DNA from 2 places in the Mycobacterium sp. NGS51 genome. Region 1 is predicted to be linked to the other one. Evidence: riboswitches for the same ligand, from Rfam matches in the RefSeq annotation. Region 1 holds a riboswitch; the other holds the start of a gene.

Region 1 (8,010 bases):
GGGCATCGGCGCGGTGCTCACCGTCGCTTACGCCATGCTGACCGGAGACGAAGCCGCGTCACTGATCAAGGTGCTGCTCATCGCCGGCGTCGTCGGTTGCATCGTCGGCCTCAAGGTGGCCAGTTAACGCCGACGCAGCAGCCGGGAAAGCCCCAGTGCGCCAATAGCTCCCGCCGCTACCGCGGCCAGCACCTGCCGAGCGCTCAAACCGTCGTCGGACTGCACCCGGGGGGTGATCATCGCCGGGTCGGGCGGCGCTACGGGCGCGGCGAGCAGATTCTCCGGTGAAGTCGCCGCCCAAGCGGTAGCGAACAACAGCAGACGGGCGGTGATGTAGACGAACACCATCAACCCCAGCACCGGGCCGAACGTCGCGCCGGCCGGGGTATGCAGCACCGACCGCAGATAGATCGACCCGACCAACTTGAACACCTCGAACCCGATCGCGGCGAGCAGTCCGGCTCGTATCGAGCTGGCAAAGCTGATCGACGCCCGGGGCAGCCGGGCGATCATCCAGGTGAACACCAGCCACGACACCACCACCGACATCAACACCGACACGCCGCGGAAGATCACGTCCAGCATCGGCACGTTGTGAATGCCCAGCCAGCCAAGCACTTTGGCCATCGGTGCGGCACTGGCCAGCGCGCTCAGCGCCAAGGTCGCGATGATCGCGACGAACGTGGACACCATCGCAAACAGATCCGACAGCTTGGTCCGGACGAATCCGGGTCGCTCGCCGCGCTGCATCCACATCTCGCTGAGCGCTTCGCGGAGATGGGCCATCCAGCTCAGGCCCGCCCACGCCGCGGTGGCCAAACCGATCAGGCCGACTGAGGCGCGCGAGTCGATCGCGGTATTCATCAAATCGACGACCTGTTGGCCCAAGTTACCGGGCACACTGGCCCGCACCTTGTGGTCGATCTCGGCCAGTAGCGCGGGCCGGCGCGACAAGACGAAGCCGCCAACGGCGAAACCGACCATCAGCAAGGGAAACAGCGCAAAGATCGTGTAGTAGGTGAGGCCGGCCGCGAAATAGTTGCCCCTGGCGTCATTGAAACGCTCGTTGGCCTGCATCACGCGGTCGAACCACCCGTACCGCGCACGCAGCCGATCCAGAAGTCCGGGTTGGGCCGATTCGCTCATGACCTCCGCATCGTCGCGGACTAGAAACGTCGTGGAAGAAACCCTAGCCGGTCGTAGACACGATCGACCGTTTTTGCCGCCACATCCTGCGCTCGTGCCGCCCCATTAGCCAGCACTGACTCCAATTCGGCCGGATCTGCGAGCAACTCGTCGACCCGGGTCTTGATCGGTGTCACGAATTCGACGACGGCGTCGGCGGTGTCCTTCTTCAGGTCGCCATAGCCCCGCCCGGCGTAATGCCCTACCAAGGTGTCGAGGTCGACACCGCTGACCGCGGACTGGATCCCGAGCAGATTCGACACCCCGGGTTTGGCCACCGGGTCATAGCGGATGTCGCGTTCGCTGTCGGTTACCGCCGAGCGAATCTTCTTGGCCGACAACCGCGGATCGTCGAGCAAGTTGATCAGGCCGGCGTCGGTCGCTGCCGATTTGCTCATCTTGGCTGACGGGTCTTGCAAATCGTAGATCTTCGCGGTGACCTTGGGGATGAGCAGGTCGGGAACGACGAAAGTATCCGGGAACCGGCTGTTGAAGCGCTGCGCGACATCGCGGGCCAATTCGAGATGCTGGCGCTGGTCCTCGCCGACCGGCACCAGTTCGGCGTCATAGGCCAGCACGTCGGCAGCCTGCAGTACCGGGTAGGTGAACAGCCCCACCGTCGTCGACTCGGCGCCCTGGCGCGTCGACTTGTCTTTGAACTGCGTCATCCGGGAGGCCTGGCCGAAACCGGTGAAACAGCCCAGCACCCAAGCCAGCTGCGTGTGGGCCGGCACGTGACTTTGCACGAAGATCGTGCTGCGGGCCGGGTCGACGCCCAGCGCGAGATACTGCGCCGCGGTGACCAGCGTGCGCCGCCGCAACACGTCGGGCTCCTGCGGGATGGTGATGGCGTGCAGGTCGACCACGCAGAAGAACGTGTCATGGTCGTCCTGCAACTCGGCCCAATGAGTCACCGCACCCAGAGCATTGCCGAGGTGAAGCGAGTCAGAGGTGGGCTGCACACCGGAGAAGACCCGGCGGGTTGCGGTAGCGGTGTTCATGATGGCTCGATCTTTTCACGCGGGCCCCGGCCGGCGGCCCACGGTCACTCAGTCGGGCCCGTGATCCCAGGTGCGCGGCATCATCGGCGCCGTGGAGCCGCCGCCGTAGGAGTCACCGGTCACTGTGGTCAACCCCGCCGGCTGTGCCCCGGCCACCGTGCGTTCGGTCCCGGCAAATCCCATTGGTCCCGCGCCCTGATCCGAGGCCACGACCGCGGGCTCTGACTCCAGGTCCATGTATTCGTACCCGCGGCCCAGTTGTGTGACCTCCGCCCGCCGGTGCCGCCCACCCGGGGCCTGGTCTTCCATAGCCGCCGCAGCCACCAAAGGCTGAGCACCGTGGGCATGTCGCGCCTTCTTGCGGCGGGCGCTGGTGCTGGCCGCCCGCCGCGCATCGGCGGTCAGTCCACCGAGCATGTACGCCAACCCGTCCATGGTCAGACCCACCGGTGGCGCTGACGGCGCCGGCGGCGGGGCCACGGGTGCCGGCGGCGCCGGGGCCGTTGCCGGCGCGGGGACGGGCGACGGTGCAGGTGCCGGAGCCGGGACGGGAGGCGGGGTCGGCGCCAGCGCCAATGCCAACGGCGGAGGGGCCGGGATGACGGGCATCACCGGGATGCCGTGCAGGTGCAAACCCACGCCCACGGCGCCGCCCAGCAGTACCGGTGCAGCCACCAGCGGAACCAACGGAAGGGTCAGCAGCGGCAGAAAAACCGGCAGCAGGGTCGTCTCCAGCAAAGTCTTGAGCAGCGCGATGGTGTCGGTGATGATCGTGCCGATGGCTTCGACGGTGGTGAACAGAATGGTGAAAGCGATCGTCGCGGGGTTACCGGTCGCGAATGCGGCGGCAAGATCCGCCCCGATGAATCCGAAGGTTTGCGACAGCAGCGCAACGTACGTTCCGATGTCCATCGGGTAGCCGAGGGCGAACGCAATGTTGGCCGGGTTGAGGTAGGTCAGCGGATTACCGAGCACCGGCAGCCAGGGATCAAACCCGGCGAACATGTCCTGGAAGAACGGGTCGCTCATCAGACCGTCGATCAGCGGTTGGAAGACCCTGTCGAAAAAGTCGGTGAACCCGCTGTTGTTCAGCCAATCAAGGACGTCGTCCTGCCGGTCGGGGGGCAGCGGTGACGGCTGATCGGCAGCGGCCGCCGAGGTGTCGGCTTTCATGATCTGCGGCGCAGGCGTGGTTTGCGGTGACGCCGCGACCGCAGCGGTGGCGACAGTTTGATAGGTGCCCATCACGGTGGCGGCCTGAATCCACATCCGCACGTAGTCGGCCTCGTTCAGCGCGATCGGAATCGCGTTGACGCCGAAGAAATTCGTCGCCACCAACGCCGCGTGGGCGGCATGGTTGGCGGCCAGCTCGGCCAGCGTCGGCATGGCCGCCAGCGCACTGATGTAGGCCGTGGCGGCGGTTTCATGCCGGGCCGCTCGCACGGCGCTATCGGTGGCGGCTTGCATCAGCCACGCCAGATACGGCGCGTGGGCGGCCACGTAGCTCTCGGCGGTCGGACCGTCCCACGTCCCGGCCTGCACCGCTCCCAACAGCGCGGTGAGTTCCTCAGCCGCCTCGAGGTATTCGGTGCCCAGCGAATTCCACGCCGTCGCAGCGGCCAGCAGCGAGCCGGGGCCGGGACCACTGGACAGCAGCGTCGAATGCACTTCCGGCGGCGCGGCCATCCAAATTGGCGCGGTCACCGCCCACTACCTGAAATCGCAGCGGATTTATCGAAATGGGCAGCCGCGACGGCCGACCCTGACATGCATGGCATGGCGATTCGTCAGCTCTCTCGGGGTACACCGCCCCGGGTAGCAGGATGCGACGACGCGAGTGTCCTGGCTCTCGGATCGTTGCTCGCCTCGCCTTCCAGCTCGCAGCCGTGGCGGATGAGGGTCGCTCCCCGATGACAGTGGCGGGACCGCGCCGGACTTGCACCGGCTTCCTGCAACGTCGTCGCCTTACCGGCGGATTATGGCATGCCAATCCCGTCATTCGCGAATCAGTCGCAAGACGCCGGCGATCTGCAATTCCAATGGCGCAATTGCGAGTACCGGCGGTATCGCCATAGTGTCGGCATATGCGCGCGCCAATTCATCTGGGTACCGGAGAACCGGTCCTGCTGCTACATCCTTTTCTGATCTCGCAGCTGGTATGGGAGACCGTCGCCCAGCAATTGGCCGACACCGGCCGCTATGAGGTGTTCGCCCCGACGATGGCCGGCCACAACGGCGGGCCCTACTCGGGTACCTGGTTTCTGAGCTCGGAGGTACTGGCCGATCACGTGGAGCGGCAACTCGATGAGCTGGGCTGGAACACCGCCCACATCGTCGGCAACTCGCTGGGCGGCTGGGTGGCGTTCGAACTGGAGAGCCGGGGCCGGGCCCGCACCATCACCGGAATCGCCCCGGCGGGCGGATGGACGCGGTGGAGCCCGACCAAGTTCGAGGTGATCGCCAAGTTCGTGATGGGCATGCCGGTATGGGCGCTGGCCCGCTGGCTCGGGCCGCGCGCGTTGCAACTGCCGTTCAGCCGCCGGCTGGCCACCCTGCCGATCAGTGGACCACCGGAAGGCGTCAGCGAAGCCGAGCTCCGGGCGATCATCGACGACGTTGCGCACTGCCCGGCCTACTTCCAGTTGCTGATCAAAGCGCTGTTGATGCCCGGACTGGCGGACTTGGCGCAGACCGCCGTTCCCGCCCATCTGGTGATCTGCGAAAAGGACCGGGTCTTTCCGGGGCCGAGATCCCACCGCTACTTCAGGGGCCAACTTCCCAAGGGCACGCAGGTGACTGAGCTGGACGGTGTCGGTCACATCCCGATGTTCGAAGCGCCGGGCCGCATCACCGAAGTCATCACCGATTTCCTCGACCAATACAGCCCGCCGATTCGCGAGATCAGGTCGAGCTGAGGGCCTTGTCCAGGTTCTCGGCGATCGTGTTGAGGAACTCCTCGCTGGTCTGCCAGTCTTGATCCTTACCGATCAGCAGTGCGAGGTCCTTGGTCATCTGGCCACCCTCGACGGTGGTGACGACGACGTCTTCCAGCTTCTGAGCGAACTCGCTCACCTCGGGGGTGTTGTCCAGCTTGCCGCGGTGCTGCAACCCCCGGGTCCACGCGAAGATCGAGGCGATCGGGTTGGTGGAGGTGGGCTTGCCTTCCTGGTACTGACGGAAATGCCGCGTGACGGTGCCATGCGCGGCTTCGGCCTCGACCGTCTTACCATCGGCGGTCATCAGCACCGACGTCATCAGCCCGAGTGAACCGTAGCCCTGCGCCACCGCGTCGGATTGCACGTCGCCGTCATAGTTCTTGCAGGCCCAGACATAGCCGCCCTCCCACTTCAGGCAGGCCGCCACCATGTCGTCGATCAACCGGTGCTCGTAGGTCAGTCCGGCTTTGTCGAACTTGTCCTTGAACTCCTCGTCGTAGATGCGCTGGAACTCATCTTTGAACATGCCGTCATAAGACTTGAGGATGGTGTTCTTGGTCGACAGGTACACCGGGTAGTTCTCTTGCAGGCCATAGGCAAACGACGTGCGGGCGAAGTCCTGGATCGATTCCTTGAAGTTGTACATCCCCATCACCACACCGCCGTCTTCGGGAATGCTCACCATTTCATGCACAACCGGCTCGCTGTCGTCATTGGGCGTGAAGGTCAGTGTGACGGTGCCGGGGCGGTCCACTTTGAAGTTCGTCGCACGATACTGGTCGCCAAAAGCGTGCCGGCCGATGATAATCGGCTTCTTCCACCCGGGAACCAACCGCGGAACGTTCGAAATCATGATCGGCTCGCGAAATATTGTGCCGCCCAGAATGTTTCGGATCGTTCCGTTCGGCGACGACCACATGGTCTTGAGGTCGAACTCCTTGACGCGGGCCTCGTCGGGGGTGATGGTCGCGCACTTGACGCCGACGCCGTGCTTCTTGATGGCATAGGCGCAGTCGATCGTCACCTGGTCGTCCGTGTCGTCGCGGTGCTCGATGCCCAGGTCGTAGTAATCCAGGTTGATGTCGAGGTGCGGAAAGATCAGCAAATCCTTGATCCACTGCCAGATAACACGTGTCATCTCGTCGCCGTCGAGCTCTACTACCGTGCCTTTGACTTTGATCTTTCCGCCGTCAGACATCTGAGTCCGATCCTCCTACCCGACGATTAACGCCGCCTTGTGGGCAACCTGGTGAGCCCGCGGGTGAGCAATCTCTCTCGACCCAACACTACAAGGGGTGCCCCGGACCGGACGGTTCTGAACAATCAGGATTCAGGCGGTCGTGACCTGGGCGTCGAGTGCAGCGTTGAGTGTTTTACTCGGGCGCATCACCGCAGTCGTCAAGGCGGCGTCCGGCGCGTAGTAGCCGCCGATGTCGACCGCCTCGCCCTGCGCCTCGGCCAGTTCGGCAACGATGACGTCTTCGTTTTCCTTCAGGGCATCGGCCAGTGCGGTGAAGTGCTTCCGCAGATCCTCGTCATCGTTCTGGGCCGCCAGCTCTTGCGCCCAGTACATGGCCAGATAGAACTGGCTGCCGCGGTTGTCGAGCTCACCGGTCTTGCGCGACGGGCTCTTGTTGTTGTCCAGCAGCTTGCCGATCGCGGCATCCAGCGTCGTGCCCAGAATCTCGGCGCGCTCGTTGCCGATCTTGGCGCCCATATCCTCCAGGCTGGCGCCCAGTGCCAGGAACTCGCCCAGCGAGTCCCAGCGCAGGTGATTCTCCTCCACCAGTTGCTTGACGTGCTTGGGCGCCGACCCGCCCGCCCCGGTTTCATACATTCCGCCGCCGGCCATCAACGGCACGATGGACAGCATCTTGGCGCTGGTGCCCAACTCCAGGATCGGAAACAGGTCGGTCAGGTAGTCGCGCAGGATGTTGCCGGTCGCGGCGATGGTGTCCAGCCCGCGGATCAGCCGTTCCAAGGTGTATCGCATCGAACGAACCTGCGACATGATCTGGATGTCGAGGCCCTCGGTGTCGTGATCTTTCAGATACGTCCTGACCTTCTTGATCAGTTCGTTTTCGTGGGGCCGGTAGGGGTCCAGCCAAAACAGCACCGGCATGCCGGAGTTACGGGCGCGGGTGACGGCCAGCTTCACCCAGTCGCGGATCGGCGCGTCCCGCACGATCGGCATCCGCCAGATGTCGCCGGCTTCCACATTCTGTGACAGCAGCACTTCGCCGGTGTCGAGGTCCACGATGTTGGCGACGCCATCGTGGGCTAGCTCGAATGTCTTGTCGTGCGACCCGTATTCCTCGGCCTGCTGCGCCATCAGCCCGACGTTGGGAACGGTGCCCATGGTCGCCGGGTCGAAAGCGCCGTTGGTCTTGCAGAAGTTGATGATTTCCTGGTAGATGCGGGCGAACGTGGACTCGGGGTTGACGGCCTTGGTGTCCTTTTGCCGTCCGTCGGCGCCGTACATCTTGCCGCCGGCGCGGATCATCGCCGGCATCGAAGCGTCTACGATCACGTCGCTGGGCGAGTGGAAGTTCGAGATTCCCTTGGCCGAATCGACCATGGCCAACTCGGGGCGGTGCTCGTGACAGGCGTGCAGGTCGCGAATGATCTCGTCGTGCTGCGATGCGGGCAGCGACTCGATTTTGTTGTAGAGGTCCACCAGGCCGTTGTTGACGTTGACCCCGAGCTCGTCGAACAGCTTCTGATGCTTGGCGAACGCGTCGGAGTAGAAGACCTTGACTGCGTGGCCGAACACGATGGGGTGGCTGACCTTCATCATCGTGGCCTTGACGTGCAGGGAGAACATCACGCCGGTCTTGCGTGCATCCTCCATCTGTTCCTCGTAGAACTCGCGCAGAGCTCGCACGCTC
Region 2 (8,010 bases), on a different contig from region 1:
ATGCGAGTGCGGCGCAAGGCAGGTACCGAACCGCGCCGTCCCGTTGCTGCTGGATCTGTTCGACCATCACGATCACCGTTCGTCGACCTGCTCACTCTCCGTTCTACTACTACGCACAGTAGTAGTCAAGAACCGGACCCATCGGCCTAGAACACGTTCTAGTCTTAGGCGCCATGGGATTTCTCAAACAGGACACCCCCCAAATCGACTTCGAGGAGTGGAGCAAGGGCACCCGCGCTGAGAAGATCATCCCGATGGCTCGCCACTGGGCTGAGGTTGGCTTCGGTACCCCGGCCCTGTTGCACCTGTTCTACGTCGTCAAGATCGGCCTCTACATCCTGGCGGCCTGGCTGATCGCGTTGACCACCACGGGCATCGACGGGTTCACCAACGTCGCGCACTGGTATGCCGAGCCGATCGTGTTCGAGAAGGTCGTGCTGTACACCATGCTGTTCGAGGTGGTCGGCCTGGGCTGCGGGTTCGGGCCGCTGAACAACCGGTTCTTTCCACCGATGGGCTCGATCCTGTACTGGCTGCGGCCCGGCACGATCCGGCTACCGCCGTGGCCGGATCGAATACCGCTGACCAAAGGTGACGGGCGCACCCCGTTCGACGCGCTGCTCTACGGCGCCTTGCTGGTGCTGCTGGTCATCGCACTGTTCTCCGACGGCACCGGCCCCGCCCCGGCGCTGGGGACGACGGTCGGGGTGCTACCGGCCTGGCAGATCTGGGCGGTGCTGGGCGTGCTGGCAGTGCTCGGCCTGCGCGACAAAGTCATCTTCCTGGCCGCCCGCGGCGAGGTGTATGCCTCGTTCACCGTCGCCTTCCTGTTCACCGGCTACGGCGTGGACATGATCCTGGGCGCCAAACTGGTGTGCCTCGTCATCTGGCTGGGTGCCGCGACGTCGAAACTCAACAAACACTTCCCGTTCGTCATCTCGACGATGATGAGCAACAACCCGCTGTTTCGCTCCCGGTCGATGAAACGGAAGTTCTTCGAACACTTCCCGGACGATTTGCGCCCGGGCCGGCGGTCACGCTGGCTCGCGCATTTTTCCACGGTGATCGAGGGACTGGTGCCGCTGGTGCTGTTCTTCAGCCATGGCGGCTGGCTCACGGCAATCGCCGCGTTCGTCATGCTGTGCTTCCACTGGGGCATCCTGTCGGCGATTCCGATGGGCGTGCCGTTGGAGTGGAACGTCTTCATGATGTTTTGCGTGCTGGCGCTGTTCGTCGGCCACCCCTCCGTCGGGCTCGGTGACTTGACGTCGCCGTTGCCGATACTGCTGTTCGCCGTCGTCGCGGGGACGGTGGTGCTCGGAAACCTGTTTCCGCGCAAGGTGTCCTTCCTGCCGGGCATGCGCTACTACGCGGGTAACTGGGATACCACGCTGTGGTGCGTCAAGCCCTCCGCTGACGAGAAGATCGGCAAGGGCATTGTGGCGATCGCCAGCATGCCCGCCGCTCAACTGGAGAAGTTCTACGGGAGCAAGGAAGCCGCCCAGATCCCGATGTACATGGGATATGCGTTCCGCGCGTTCAACACCCACGGCCGGGCCTTGTTCACGTTGGCGCACCGCGCCATGGCCGGCCAGAACGAGGACGACTACGTCCTCACCGACGGTGAGCGGATCACCAGCACCGCCATCGGCTGGAATTTCGGCGACGGGCACTTCAGCAACGAGCAGCTGGTTGCCGCGCTGCACAAGCGTTGCCACTTCGAACCCGGCGAGCTGCGCATCGTGATGCTCGACGCCCAGCCGATCCACCGCCAGACCCAGCGGTATCGGCTGGTCGACGCCGCCACCGGCGAGTTCGAGCGCGGCTACGTGTGCGTCGCCGATATGGTGACCCGCCAGCCGTGGGATGACGACATCCCGGTGCAGGTGTATGAAAGCCGGGCAGCGGCGCCCGATTAGCCTTCGCGCACCTTCGTCGCCGCGCTCACCATGTGCTGCAGCGACGCCTTCACCTCGTCGATACTGCGCGTCTTCAGTCCGCAGTCGGGATTGACCCACAGCCGCTCCGCGGGAACGGCTTTCAGTGCTGCTTGCAGTGAAGTCGCGATCTCCGACTCGGCCGGCACCCGCGGCGAGTGGATGTCGTAGACGCCCGGGCCGACGCTGTTGGCAAAGCCGACCGCGTTGAGGTCGTCGAGCACCTCCATGTGCGAGCGGGCCGCCTCGATGGACGTCACATCGGCGTCGAGGTCGGCGATCGCCCCGATCACTTCACCGAACTCCGAATAGCACAGATGGGTGTGGATCTGCGTCGAGTCGGCGACGCCGGACGTCGCCAACCGGAACGCGCCGACCGCCCACTGCAGGTACGCGTCCTGATCGACACGCCGCAGCGGCAACAACTCCCGCAGCGCGGGCTCGTCGACCTGGATGACCCCGATGCCCGCCGACTGCAGATCCACCGTCTCGTCACGGATCGCCAGCGCAACCTGTTTGGCGGTGTCGGCCAGCGGCTGGTCGTCGCGGACGAACGACCACGCCAGGACCGTCACCGGGCCGGTCAGCATGCCCTTGACCGGCTTCTCGGTCAGCGACTGCGCGTAGGTGATCCAGTCGACGGTCATCGGACGCGGCCGCGCCACGTCACCGTAGAGGATCGGCGGGCGCACGCAGCGGCTGCCGTAGGACTGCACCCAGCCGTTCTGGGTGGCGAAGAATCCGTCGAGTTGTTCGGCGAAGTACTGCACCATGTCGTTGCGTTCCGGCTCGCCGTGCACCAGCACGTCGAGTCCGAGTTGCTCCTGCAGGGCAATGACGTCGGCGATCTCGGACTTCATCCGCGCGACGTACTCGCTCTGGTCGATCTCGCCGGTCCGCAACGCCGCCCGGGCCTTGCGGATCGCCGAGGTCTGCGGGTAGGAGCCGATCGTCGTCGTCGGCAACAGCGGCAGCTGGAGCCGTTCCTGTTGGCTGCTGCGGCGATCGGCCGCGGGTCCGCGTTGGTTACCCGATGCGACGATCGAATCGATGCGGGCGCGGATCTGGCCGTTGTGTAGCCGCGGATCCGAACGGCGCGACGCCACTGCGGCATTGGAGGCCGCGATCTCGTCGGCCACCGCGTCGCGGCCCTCGCGCAGCGCACGCGCGAGCGTGACGACCTCGTGCACCTTCTCGGCGCCGAACGCCAGCCAGCTGCGCAGGTTGTCGTCCAGATCGGTGGCGCCCTCTTCCAAAGCCAGGGAGTAGGGGACATGCAGGGTCGAGCACGACGTCGACACCGCAACTGCCTGCGCCGACCCCAGCAGCGTCGCCAGCCGGCTCAGCGCGGACTCCAGGTCGGTGCGCCAGATGTTGCGGCCGTTGACGATACCGGCGACCAGCGTCTTGCCGGCCAGCTCGGGAATCGATGCCAGCTCCGCGTTGGCGCCGCGGACCAGGTCCACGCCGATCGCCTCGACCGGCGTGCGAGCCAGTGCAGGCAGCGCGGCGCCGGGATCGCCGAAGTAGGTGGCGACATGGATCGCGGGCCGCCTGCCCACCGAGCCCAACGCGGTGTAGACGCGTTCGGCCAGCGCGGCCGCGTCGGCGGCGACATCGGTCACCAGCGCCGGCTCGTCCAACTGCACCCACTGCGCGCCATTGTCGGCCAGCAGCGACAGCAACTCGGTGTACACCGGGATCAGTTCGTCGAGGCGTTCGATCGGTGCACCGGCACCATCCACCGGCTTGCTCAGCAGCAGGAAGGTGATCGGGCCGATGACTACCGGTCGGGCGGGAATCCCTTGGTCGCGGGCCTCTTTCAGCTCGGCAAGCACCTTGTCGGGATGCAGCTCGAAGCGGGTGCCGGGCGCAATCTCGGGAACCAGGTAGTGGTAGTTGGTGTCGAACCACTTGGTCATCTCCAGCGGCGCGACGTCGTCGTTGCCGCGGGCCGCCGCAAAGTAACGGTCCAGCTCGTCGGCCACCTTCGCGACCCTGGCCGGCAGCGCGCCGAGCAGTACCGAGGTGTCGAGCATCTGGTCGTAGTAGGAGAACGTGTTCACCGGCACGGAGTCCAGCCCGGCCGCCGCCAATTCCGCCCAGGTGTCGCGGCGCAGGGTGGCGGCGACGGACTCCAGCTCAGATCGACTGGTCCGGCCGGCCCAGTAGCCTTCGGTTGCGCGTTTGAGTTCGCGGCGCGGACCGATGCGCGGGGAGCCGGTGATGGTGGCGGTAAACGGCTGAGCGGTCACGTGTTCGTCCTTCACTCGACGTGGTGGTCACCGCCAGCGGACGCACAGCCGATCGGGTGCACTGCGCCCGGTGGGCACGGCAACCGGTGCGGCCAACGCCCATCCCACGAGGCGGTGAACCGCCGGACGCGGCGCGTCCGGCACAGCTGGCAGGTCTTCGGACTCGCAGGCATGCACCATGTGGTGCTCCTAATGGCCGTCGCTTCCCGGTCGTTGACCAGTGCTTCTAGACGGCGGTCGTTCCTGCATACCGCTGCGGGACAGTCCCGGATTCTCACCGAGTTCCCTCTCGCGACGCATAGCCAACATGCCTCGCTCGATGCCGACACCTTGCGGCGACGGCAGACCAGTTGCGTAATCGAGACTACTAGGTGCGATGGCGGCGACCCGTCCCCCTCGCCGTTTCGCGGCTGGGGGTGCCCCCGGCGCCCGGCTTCGCCGCGCATGCGATCGCCGCGTCGGCGGCCAGCGCTTCGACGATGGGCACGTCGCCGTTGTTGAACTCGATGGTCCGCCCGATCGTCGCGTCGTCGTGCAGCACGGCCGCCGCCACCAGCGCGACGTCTTCGCGGGTGACTTCCCGGCCATGCGGTGCGGCACCGACGGCGATGTGCCCGGTCGCGGGATCGAGCGTGAGCCGACCGGGTCCCAATATGGTCCAGTCGAGGTCACTGCTGCGCAGATGGGCGTCGGCGGCGGCCTTGGCCTCGGCATAGGGAAAGAACGGATCGTCTTGCGGCACACCGTGGTCGGGTCCGGCCCCGAAATACGAGACCATCACGAAGCGCCGAACTCCGGCCTTGGCGGCGGCGTCGATGACCCGGACGGCGGCGTCGCGGTCGACGGCGTAGGTGCGGGCCGGATTGCCGCCGCCGGCGCCGGCGGAGAAGACCACCGCGTCATGTCCGGCCACCAGGTCGGCCAGGGCGTCGGTGTCGAGTTGCTCGATGTCGGCGACGACGGGTGTGGCCCCGGTAAGGGCAATTTCCTCGGCGTGGTCGGGATTGCGGAAAACCGACGTCACGGCGTCGCCGCGCTCGGTCAGGATTCGGGCCAGATGCATGGCGACCTTGCCGTGGCCGCCGATGACGACGATGCGTGCCATGCCGCCGACGCTACCTGGCAACCCCGCTCCCGACCCGCCTAGCGCCGTGGTCAAGAATCGAGGCACACGAGTCAAAGGAGAACGTCATGGCTGAAGCCGTCATCGTCGAAGCGGTGCGCTCACCGATCGGCAAACGCAACGGTGGTCTGTCCGGGGTGCATCCCGCCGACCTGTCCGCCCAGGTCCTCAACGGGCTCGTCGGCAAGGCCGGCGTCGACCCCGAGCTCGTCGACGACGTGATCTGGGGATGTGTCATGCAGGCCGGTGAGCAGGCCCTCGACATCGGTCGCACCGCGTTGCTGACGGCCGGCTGGCCCGAGAGCGTGCCGGGTGTCACCGTCGATCGTCAGTGTGGGTCCAGCCAGCAGTCGGTGCACTTCGCCGCCGCGGGTGTGGTCGCCGGTCACTACGACGTCGTCGTGGCCGGCGGTGTGGAGTCGATGTCGCGGGTGCCGATGGGCTCGTCGCTCGCCGGCGGTGGCAGGCCGTTCCCGCAGGGCTTCCTGGACCGCTACGACGGCGCGGTTCCGAACCAGGGCATCGGCGCCGAGATGATCGCCGAGCAGTGGGGATTCGACCGCACCACGCTCGACCAGTTCTCCCTCGACTCCCACGAAAAGGCCGCTGCGGCACAAGATTCCGGGGCGTTCGACGATGAGATCGTTGCCATCAAGGACCAGGACGGCAACACGATTCTCAAAGACGAAGGCATCCGCCGGGGCACACCGATGGAGAAGATGGCCCAGCTCAAGCCGGCCTTCAAAGAGGACGGCGTGATCCACGCCGGTAACTCCAGCCAGATCTCCGACGGTTCGGCTGCGCTGCTGTTCATGTCGGCGGAGAAGGCGAAGTCGTTGGGGCTCAAGCCGATCGCCAAGGTGCACACCGCGACGCTGGCCGGCTCCAACCCGGTGATCATGCTGACCGGGCCGATCCCGGCGACCCAGAAAGCGCTGAAGCGCTCCGGGCTGAGCCTGGACGAGATCGGTGCTTACGAGGTCAACGAGGCGTTCGCGCCGGTGCCGTTGGCTTGGCTGAAAGACATCGGCGCAGACGAGAAGAAGCTCAATCCCAAGGGCGGGGCGATCGCACTCGGCCATCCGCTCGGCGGATCCGGGGCGCGGCTGATGACGACGCTGCTGTACCACATGCGGGACAACGGAATTCGCTACGGACTCCAGACGATGTGCGAGGGCGGCGGACAGGCTAACGCCACTATTCTGGAATTGCTGTGACGGATGCGGCTGCGCTGTCCGAGCGCCGCGGCAATGTATTAGTCATCACGATCAACCGGCCTGAGGCCCGCAACTGCGTTAACGGGGCGGTGAGTACTGCTGTCGGTGACGCGCTCGAGCAGGCCCAAAACGATGCAGAGGTGCGGGCGGTCGTCATCACCGGCGCCGGTGACAAATCGTTTTGCGCCGGAGCCGATCTCAAGGCGATCTCGCGCCGGGAGAACCTGTACCACCCCGACCATGCCGAGTGGGGATTCGCCGGCTACGTGCACCACTTCATCGACAAGCCCACGATCGCCGCGGTCAACGGCACCGCACTTGGGGGTGGCACCGAGCTGGCGCTGGCCAGCGACTTGGTGGTCGCCGAGGAGCGCGCGCAGTTCGGGCTGCCCGAGGTGAAGGTGGGTCTGATCGCCGGGGCCGGCGGGGTGTTCCGGATCGTCGACCAGCTGCCCCGCAAAGTCGGCCTCGAGATGCTGCTGACCGGTGAGCCGATCACTGCGGCCGAGGCCGCCAAGTGGGGCCTGATCAACCAGGTTGTGCCGAACGGCACCGTGCTGGAGGCCGCGCTGGCGTTGGCTCAGCGGGTTACCGTCAACGCACCGCTGTCGGTGCAGGCCAGCAAGCGGATCGCCTATGGCGCCGACGACAGTGTCATACCCGGGGAGGAACCGGCCTGGGCCCGAACCACCCGTGAATTCGGCACGCTGCTGAAATCCGAAGACGCCAAAGAAGGGCCGCTGGCATTCGCCCAGAAGCGCCCACCGGTCTGGAAGGCTCGTTAACGGACCGCGCGACGGCTACTGCGCCAGCGTGTTCACCGCCCGCCGGAAAACGCCGGGCAGGGCTTTGGCAGCCGGGACGATGGCACGCCGGGCCGGGCGCGGGACGGTGCTCAATATCAGTGTGCGGGTGAGCAGGCGGTAGTCGCGGGTGATGCGCCGCCACGCCTGTTCATACGACGACGGAGTCTCGTCGACGATCGCGCTGACCGCTGCGGCGGCCTGCTTCACCGCCAGGCTGATGCCTTCACCGGTCAGGGCGTCCTCGTAACCGGCTGCGTCGCCTACCAATAACACCCGGCCGGCGACCCGTCGGGAGACCACCTGGCGCAGCGGACCACAGCCGCGGGCTCGTCCGGGCTGGGCGCCGCGTAGTCGGCCTGCCAGCCGGGGGAACCACTCCAGCTCCGGTTGGCGATTGCACAGGATCGCGACACCGACCAGATCCGGCTCGACCGGCGTCACGTACGCCTCGCCCCACCGCGACCAGTACACCTCGACGAATTCCGACCATGCTGGCACCGCGTAGTGCCGGCGCACGCCGTACCGTCGCGGCCGACCGGCAACCGCCGTGATCCCGACGGCGCGGCGCACGGCTGAATGCAGGCCGTCGGCTGCCACCAACCACTTTGCGCGCACTCCGGCTGCGATCACGCCCGTGGCGTCCTGCTCGACGCTGTCGACCCGGGTCGAAAT

Evidence for each region. Region 1 has a riboswitch for cobalamin ahead of AC5Y5W_RS14695 (PPE family protein). Riboswitches for the same ligand answer to the same signal wherever they lie in the genome.
Region 2: linked by a shared signal. The riboswitch ahead of metE (5-methyltetrahydropteroyltriglutamate--homocysteine S-methyltransferase) and the one ahead of AC5Y5W_RS14695 (PPE family protein) in region 1 are both predicted to bind cobalamin.

Annotation. Positions count from the first base shown of each region.
Region 1 covers NZ_JCALCV010000011.1:10,827-18,836, forward strand. Annotated here, with positions in the region: gene AC5Y5W_RS14680 (DMT family transporter) at 1-127, shown strand, start outside; gene yhjD (inner membrane protein YhjD) at 124-1,146, opposite strand; gene trpS (tryptophan--tRNA ligase) at 1,167-2,186, opposite strand; gene AC5Y5W_RS14695 (PPE family protein) at 2,235-3,890, opposite strand; cobalamin riboswitch at 4,002-4,161, opposite strand; gene ephH (epoxide hydrolase EphH) at 4,271-5,101, shown strand; gene AC5Y5W_RS14705 (NADP-dependent isocitrate dehydrogenase) at 5,088-6,320, opposite strand; gene AC5Y5W_RS14710 (NADP-dependent isocitrate dehydrogenase) at 6,453-8,010, opposite strand, start outside.
Region 2 covers NZ_JCALCV010000002.1:38,245-46,254, reverse strand. Annotated here, with positions in the region: gene AC5Y5W_RS02865 (hypothetical protein) at 1-76, opposite strand, end outside; gene AC5Y5W_RS02860 (DUF3556 domain-containing protein) at 174-1,919, shown strand; gene metE (5-methyltetrahydropteroyltriglutamate--homocysteine S-methyltransferase) at 1,916-4,192, opposite strand; cobalamin riboswitch at 4,324-4,541, opposite strand; partial or broken gene AC5Y5W_RS02850 (SDR family oxidoreductase) at 4,656-5,297, opposite strand; gene AC5Y5W_RS02845 (thiolase family protein) at 5,384-6,532, shown strand; gene AC5Y5W_RS02840 (enoyl-CoA hydratase-related protein) at 6,529-7,317, shown strand; gene AC5Y5W_RS02835 (NAD(P)/FAD-dependent oxidoreductase) at 7,333-8,010, opposite strand, start outside.